DNA from 2 places in the Arthrobacter sp. TJ-58 genome. Region 1 is predicted to be linked to the other one. Evidence: riboswitches for the same ligand, from Rfam matches in the RefSeq annotation. Region 1 holds a riboswitch; the other holds the start of a gene.

Evidence for each region. A riboswitch is a leader RNA that binds a small molecule or an ion and turns the genes downstream of it on or off. The one in region 1 is predicted to bind cyclic di-AMP.
Region 2: another riboswitch for cyclic di-AMP. It lies ahead of AC4D2W_RS02435 (LysM peptidoglycan-binding domain-containing protein); the one in region 1 lies ahead of AC4D2W_RS14830 (M23 family metallopeptidase).

What each region holds. Positions count from the first base shown of each region.
Region 1 is NZ_JBZCNM010000005.1:66,648-70,041, reverse strand. Features, by position in the region: gene AC4D2W_RS14835 (NlpC/P60 family protein) at 1-693, opposite strand, end outside; cyclic di-AMP (ydaO/yuaA leader) riboswitch at 697-862, opposite strand; gene AC4D2W_RS14830 (M23 family metallopeptidase) at 981-1,589, opposite strand; cyclic di-AMP (ydaO/yuaA leader) riboswitch at 1,754-1,966, opposite strand; gene AC4D2W_RS14825 (iron-dependent transcriptional repressor DtxR) at 2,032-2,730, opposite strand; gene serC (phosphoserine transaminase) at 2,959-3,394, shown strand, end outside.
Region 2 is NZ_JBZCNM010000001.1:514,575-517,968, reverse strand. Features, by position in the region: gene AC4D2W_RS02445 (sensor histidine kinase) at 1-577, shown strand, start outside; gene AC4D2W_RS02440 (response regulator) at 565-1,209, shown strand; cyclic di-AMP (ydaO/yuaA leader) riboswitch at 1,448-1,600, shown strand; gene AC4D2W_RS02435 (LysM peptidoglycan-binding domain-containing protein) at 1,609-2,541, shown strand; gene AC4D2W_RS02430 (hypothetical protein) at 2,703-3,284, opposite strand; gene AC4D2W_RS02425 (sensor histidine kinase) at 3,355-3,394, opposite strand, start outside.

The sequences.
Region 1 (3,394 bases):
GGAGCGCAGTGCATTCTCCACCATGGCGGTGCAGTCCTGAGCAACGCCGAGCTGTGCGTAGGCCGAAGCAACGAGTGCTGCACCGACGCCGCTGGTTACCGGAGCCGGTGCGGGGGCCGGAGCCTGAACCGGTGCGGGAGCTGCAGCGGCGGGTGCCGGGGCAGCAGCCTGGGCCTGAGCCGGCGTGTTGGCCGCGGGGGCCCAGTTGGCAGTGGTGGCTGCCAGCGGTGCGGAAGCCTGCTGCGTCTGAGCGGCAACTGCCTGCTCAGCCTGAACAGCCTGCTCGGCCTGAACTGCAGCGGCCTGCTCAGCCTGAACAGCTGCCTGTTCCTGAGCAGCGGCTTCAGCGGCGGCAGCCGCTTCTTCTGCTGCGATGCGGGCGCGGTAGTCCGCTCCGGAAACGGAGGAGACGGGCTGCATGGTGGCCAGCTCAAACGGTGCCTGTGCGGAGACAGAAACAGCGCCGGTTGAAGTTACGACACTGAGCGGGGTGGCTTCGAGTACCTGGCGGTCGGTGCTGGGGGCTGCCTGGGCGGGAAGGCCTGCAGCGAGGACGAGGCCTGAAGCGGCGACGACGACGGCGGCCTGGCGGCCGATGGTTCCAACATTGGAGGTGACGGCCCGGGACAGTGCTGAAACGGGGCTCGACTGGACTGCGGACGCGCGACGGCGGCCGTGAGCTACTGATGACACAAGTTTGCCTCTCCCAATGCCTACGAGGTGAGCTGTCGGATTCGGATGGGAGTCACCCGGCTGCGTGGGCGGTAAGGCCCATGCAACTTAACCCCTAGGGTTTCTTTCGAAACCCGAATGTGGTTCCCCCGCCTCTGCCATGCGATGTTGCGAACGGACCTCAAACAGTGGCAGAGCTCGGCGATCTGTTCGAGGGTGCCCGACCTTTGGCCGATCAAGCACGAGGATGACCCTACAACAACATTTGTCGAATGTCACGTTCAGGTCACGAAATGGTTATCCTGCGGTCACAGCCAACCGAGCGGGTCAACGACCTCGCCGTTGACCATCACTTCAAAGTGAAGGTGGCAGCCCGTTGAGGCCCCTGTGGTGCCGCTGGCCCCCACCAGGGCGCCGCGCTCCACCTTGTCCCCCACGGCCACAGCTAGGCTGGACATGTGGTTGTACGTGGTTTCCACGCCGTTGCCGTGATCAACCACCACGCGGTTTCCGCCGCCGAAGTCGTGCCAGCCCGAGAAGGTTACGGTGCCGGCTGCGGCAGCCGTGACATCCGTGCCGCAGGCAGCGGCAAAGTCCTGGCCGCGGTGCAGCTCGTCTGCGGCACCGGTGATGGGGCTGACGCGGTAGCCAAAGCCGGACGTCTGAACGAGCTCCGAGGCCAGCGGTCGGGCAAGAGCGCCCGCGGATGCACCGGCGGAAATCTCCGCACCGGACGCCACAGCCACGTGGTGGAGCTTTGCTTCCGGGTCAAACCGGCTGCTCAGGGCGGGCCGGTCAAAGTTAACGGCCGCTGCGGGATCCGCTGAAACTACCGGCGCTTCCACGGCGACAGGCTGCATTTCCTGGGCTGGTTCGCTCACGGCTGCGGTGGTGGGGACCGCAGCAGTAAGGATCATGCCCGAGGCTGCTGCGGTGATGGCGACTTTTTGTGCGGCACCGCCGATGGAGCGGTTTCTGGATTCTGCTCGGCGGCGGCCGGATCTGGGGCCGTTGTCCGGGCGTGGAGCGGGGGCCGGGGCAGACGCGCGGCGCCTGCCCGGGGCAGCATGCTTCGACAAGGTATACCTCTCTCATATGCCTGCGAAGTTAGCTGTCGGATTCGAGTGGAGAAACTCGGCCCCGCATTCAGCGACGGGCCGCACCGTCGATGCGGGGGCAGTGCTGATGCTGGAGGCTTCACCCCAAGGCAGCTCAAGCTGCCGGTGATGGGTCCTCCGCCCCTGCCTGAACTATGTAATTCCGGGCCAGTGGCAGGGTTCGGCGTAAGGCCCGGATAACGGTGTTATTTCAACGTCAGTAAGTCACTATAGGTGAAGATGCCCAAAAGAGACCATTTCGTTATCCGAGTGTGGATACAAACACGTGGGCAGCCACCTCTGGAGGAAGTTCCAGGGCGCCTTCGATTCCGGGAACGCGCACAGAAATGTAGCCCGCCACCACTTCGGCACTGATCTCCGCTCCGGGGCGCAAACCGGCCTCATCGAACTGGCAGAGCAGTTCCGGTTCCACCTGGACCGGTTCGGCCAGCCGGACCAGCTTCATCTTGGTTCCCGGCTCTGCCTGCGCCACAGCGGAAACGAGGTTGGTCACGCCGTCGTGGAACGGTTCAGCGGCCACGCCGCCAATCTCGGCGAGGCCCGGAATTGGGTTGCCGTAGGGCGACTCCGTGGGGTGCCCCAGCAGGTCGTACAGCCGGCGCTCCACGCGCTCACTCATGACGTGTTCCCAGCGGCAGGCTTCGTCATGGACGTAAGCCCAGTCCAGGCCGATCACGTCGGCGAGCAGGCGTTCGGCCAGCCGGTGCTTGCGCATCACTTCGGTGGCGCGGCGGCGGCCCTGCTCGGTCAGCTCCAGGTGCCGGTTGCCCGAGACCACCACCAGGCCGTCCCGCTCCATCCGCCCGATCGTCTGGGACACGGTTGGCCCGGAGTGGCGCAGCCGCTCGGCGATGCGCGCCCGGAGAGCCACGATGTTCTCTTCTTCGAGTTCCAGGATGGTCCGCAGATACATTTCGGTGGTGTCAATGAGGTCCGTCATGGCAGGCCGCTCCTAGGTACTCAATTGGGAAGATCAGGAGAACAACGGCGGACGCCGCCCCCACAGGTCAGTACTGCCAATACGTTAGCTCATCCGGACAAAGGGCAGATAATTCCGTCGGCTCCGGACGACCCGGCGGGCGGGTTCACAAATCGCATGCGGACGGGGCGGTGGGGCAGAATGAAAGGCACATCAGAGCACCCTGCCTACCGCTTGGAGCGACACCCCATGGGCGAAACAGCCGCAGTCAAGATCCCCGCCGAACTCCTTCCCAGGGACGGGCGGTTCGGGGCCGGTCCGTCAAAGGTTCGTCCGGAGCAGCTGGAAGCATTGTCCCGCGCCGGAGCCCGCCTGCTGGGCACGTCCCACCGCCAGGCTCCCGTCCGCAACTTGGTGGGCAGCATCCGCGAGGGACTGTCGAGCCTCTTCCGCGCCCCGGAGGGTTATGAAGTGGTGCTTGGCGTTGGCGGCTCCACCGCATTTTGGGATGTGGCATCCTTCGGTCTGGTCAAGGACAAGGCCCAGCATCTGTCCTTCGGCGAGTTCGGTTCCAAGTTCGCCGCTGCCACCAACAAGGCGCCCTTCCTTGCACCGTCCTCCATCATCAAGGCCGAACCGGGCACCCGTTCCGTTGCGGCGGCCGAATCCGGGGTGGATGTCTATG
Region 2 (3,394 bases), on a different contig from region 1:
AGCGCAGAACCGGCTGGTGGGAGTGGTGATGATGCTCGGGCTGGCGCAGCGGGCGGCGGAGACCAATCCGGCTGCCGCAATGCCTTTTATCGGGCGTGCCCAGGACGCCGCCACCGAAGCCCTGGCCGGTCTGCGGGAAGCGGTGCACGACATTTATCCGCCGGTCCTGGATGAGCTGGGCCTGGGCGGAGCGGCATCTGCACTGACCAGCAGGTCCCCCATCAGCTGTTCGCTGGACGTGCAGGGACTGCAGCGTGCTCCCGCAGCGGTGGAATCCGCCGCCTACTTTGTCCTGGCCGAAGCCCTGACCAACGCCGCGAAACATTCCGACGCCTCGCACATCGAAGTGCTCCTGCGCACAGAAACCGCACCGCGCGAGGATGTGCTGGTGGTCCGGGTGAACGACGACGGGCGCGGCGGCGCTGCCGTTGCGGGTGCCGGCGATCCGGCGGCCGGGTCCGGCACCGGCCTGGCCGGAATTGCCCGCCGCGCCGCAGCCTTTGGCGGCACGTTGTATCTGACCAGTCCGCCCGGCGGGCCAACCGAACTAAGGGTGGAGCTTCCATGCGCCTTCTGATCGCCGAAGATGATGCTCTGCTGCGCGCCGGGCTTGAGCTGCTGCTGCAGGGCGAGGGATTTGAGGTGGTTGGCTCCGCGGACAATGCCGAGGACCTGCTGGCAGGCTTTGAACCCGGCAGTGCCGACGGCGCCGTCCTTGATGTGCGGATGCCGCCGACCTTCACCAACGAGGGGCTGCGCGCTGCCCTGGAACTTCGCTCGCGGGTGCCGGACTTTCCGGTCCTTGTCCTGTCCGCTTATGTTGAGGACCGGTACGCAAGCCGGCTGCTGGCCTCCGGCGCCCAGGGTGTGGGCTACCTCTTAAAGGAACGCGTGGGCAAAGTGGGCGATTTTGTCGAGGGCCTGCGCCGGGTCCTGGCCGGCGGAACCGTCATGGATCCGGAGGTCATCGCCCAGCTGTTCAGCCGGCGCAGCACCCGTGACCCCATCCGGTCGCTGACTCCCCGCGAGTTTGAAGTGCTGGGGCTGGTGGCCGAGGGCCTGGGCAACACCGCCATTGCCCGGACCATCTCCGTATCCGAGACAGCGGTCAGCAAGCACATCGGCAACATCTTCGCGAAACTGGGCCTCTCGCCGTCGGACAGCGGCCACCGCCGCGTACTGGCCACGTTGGCGTATCTGCGGACTTAGCCGTACCTGCGGACCCAGGCGTATCCGGGGACCTAAACGGCACTAAATCCCCGTGCTGACGCGGGTTCGGGAACCTCCTGTGCCGGCACCCACAGGCCACTCCAGAGGTGCCACTCACGCCTCCGTGCGAGCTTCGTTACTAAATAGTTACCATCCCGTAACCGTCTTGTACGGTAGTACTCATGCCGTTATCTGAAGCGGCTCCCTTGACTTGTTACCTAGCTCTGCCGCTGGTCAAGGTCCACAGATTTCACACTTCGGCAGAGGCGGGGGAACCACTTACGGGTTCCTTATGAATCCTTGGGGTTAAGTCAGCCGAGGTTTCTTCGGCGGACCGGATGACTCCCATCCGCATCCGACAGCTCACCTCGCAGGTATCGGGAGAGGTAACTTATTTTGTTGAACAATACTCGTGGAACCCACAGCGCCGACAACACCGGACTGTGGACTGCACTTGCAAACGCCACCACCGGCAAGGCCCGCACCATCGGCACCGCAGCAGCTGTCCTGGCAGCAGGCTCCGGCCTGGTCCTCAGCATGGCCGGCCCCGCTTCGGCAGGCGTCGTCGCCAACGACTCGACCGAGTCCTACACCGCCCCTGCTGCTGTAGCCGCTCCGGCTGCTCCGGTAGCTCCCGCAGCTGCTCCGGTTGAGGCTCCTGCCCCCGCCGCAGCATCCACCCACGTGGTCCAGTCCGGCGACACCCTGAGCGCCATCGCCAGCACCTACGCCGTCACCCTTGACGACATCCTGGCGCTGAACGGCCTTTCGCTGGATTCCATCATCTACCCCGGCGATGTCATCACGTACGCCGGCGGCGCTGCTGTTGAAGCTGCTTACGCCGCACCGGCTGCAGTGTCCTACGATGCTCCTGCAGCAGTGTCCTATGACGCTCCCGCTGCAGCCTCCTACGCCGCTCCGGTGGAAGAGACCGCCGCCGTGGCCGACTTCAGCACCTTCAGCACGCAGGCTTCCTCCGTGACGCCGGCTGCCGCTCCCGCTGCTAGCGGCACCAACGCCATCATGCTCAGCTCCGCATACGCCCAGATGGGTGCCGTCCAGGACTGCACCATTCTGGTTGAGGTTGCCCTCCGGGCAGCCGGCCACTCGGTTGGCGACCTGGCTCCCGCGCAGCTTGCTGCTTACGGAACCCCGGTTTCCGACCCCCAGCCGGGCGACATCGCCTACTACGCCGACGGCGGCATGGGCGTTGCCCACATCGCCATCTACGTAGGCAACGGCCAGGCCATCCACAGCGGATGGGGCGGCAACCAGACTGTGCTGCAGAGCGCCAACGTTGGTTCCGGCGCCGTGTACTACCGCGTAGCGTAATCACGCACTAGCTCCCATCGGAGCGCGGGAAGCGAACGGACCTGCAATCTGATGGATTCATAAAAAGGAACGCCCGGCCAGCTGGCCGGGCGTTCCTTTTTGCCGTTGAGCGTTTACTTTGACGTGCGCGGATGTGCGCGCAGTGTCAGGTCCGCCGGAAGTCAGGCTTCCGGACCGGTCTGGCCGTCCTGCTGTTCCGGGCTGTCCTGCTGTTCCTGGGAGTCCGGGGCATCCTGCTGTTCCTGGGAGTCCGGGGCGTCAGAGTGATGCCGGCCGCCGTGGCCGTGCCCGGGACCGTCTTCGATCATGCCGTCGCGGGCAGGCCCGTCGCCGTCGCCGCGGACATCTCCGTCATCGTCGCGCACCTTGCGGTCGCCGTCGTTCCTGCCCTGATCCGGCGCGGATTCCCCGTCTGAGTTCTCCTCCTGGGTGTCCGGGTCTGTCTCAGTTCCCTGATCCGTCTTGTCCTTATCCGCCTTGTCTGGCTTGTCTGCCTTGTCCTTCTCTGCCTTGTCGCCGCCGCCGTCGCGCTCGTGCCGCGTCTCGGCGTCGGACTCAGACTCCGATTCGGACTCCTGGCCCTGCTGCTCCTGCTGCTGTTCAGTCACAGAGGCCTGTTCCGAATCCGCAGTTGTGTCGGCCGTGGCCATACCGGCAAAAAAGGAGCCGACCAACAGGACCAGACCGCCAACTACGCCCAGGATCCATCCCAGCGGGCCCCTGGCCTTGTCCCGAAATGCCATCGTTTCATGCACCTTTCGAAGAGTGGATGTGCTGACACTCTTATTTTCGGAGCCGATTCTTCGAAGATTCTTAGACCCCGCGCCGTCCCCCGGCCAGGGGAAGGCGAACT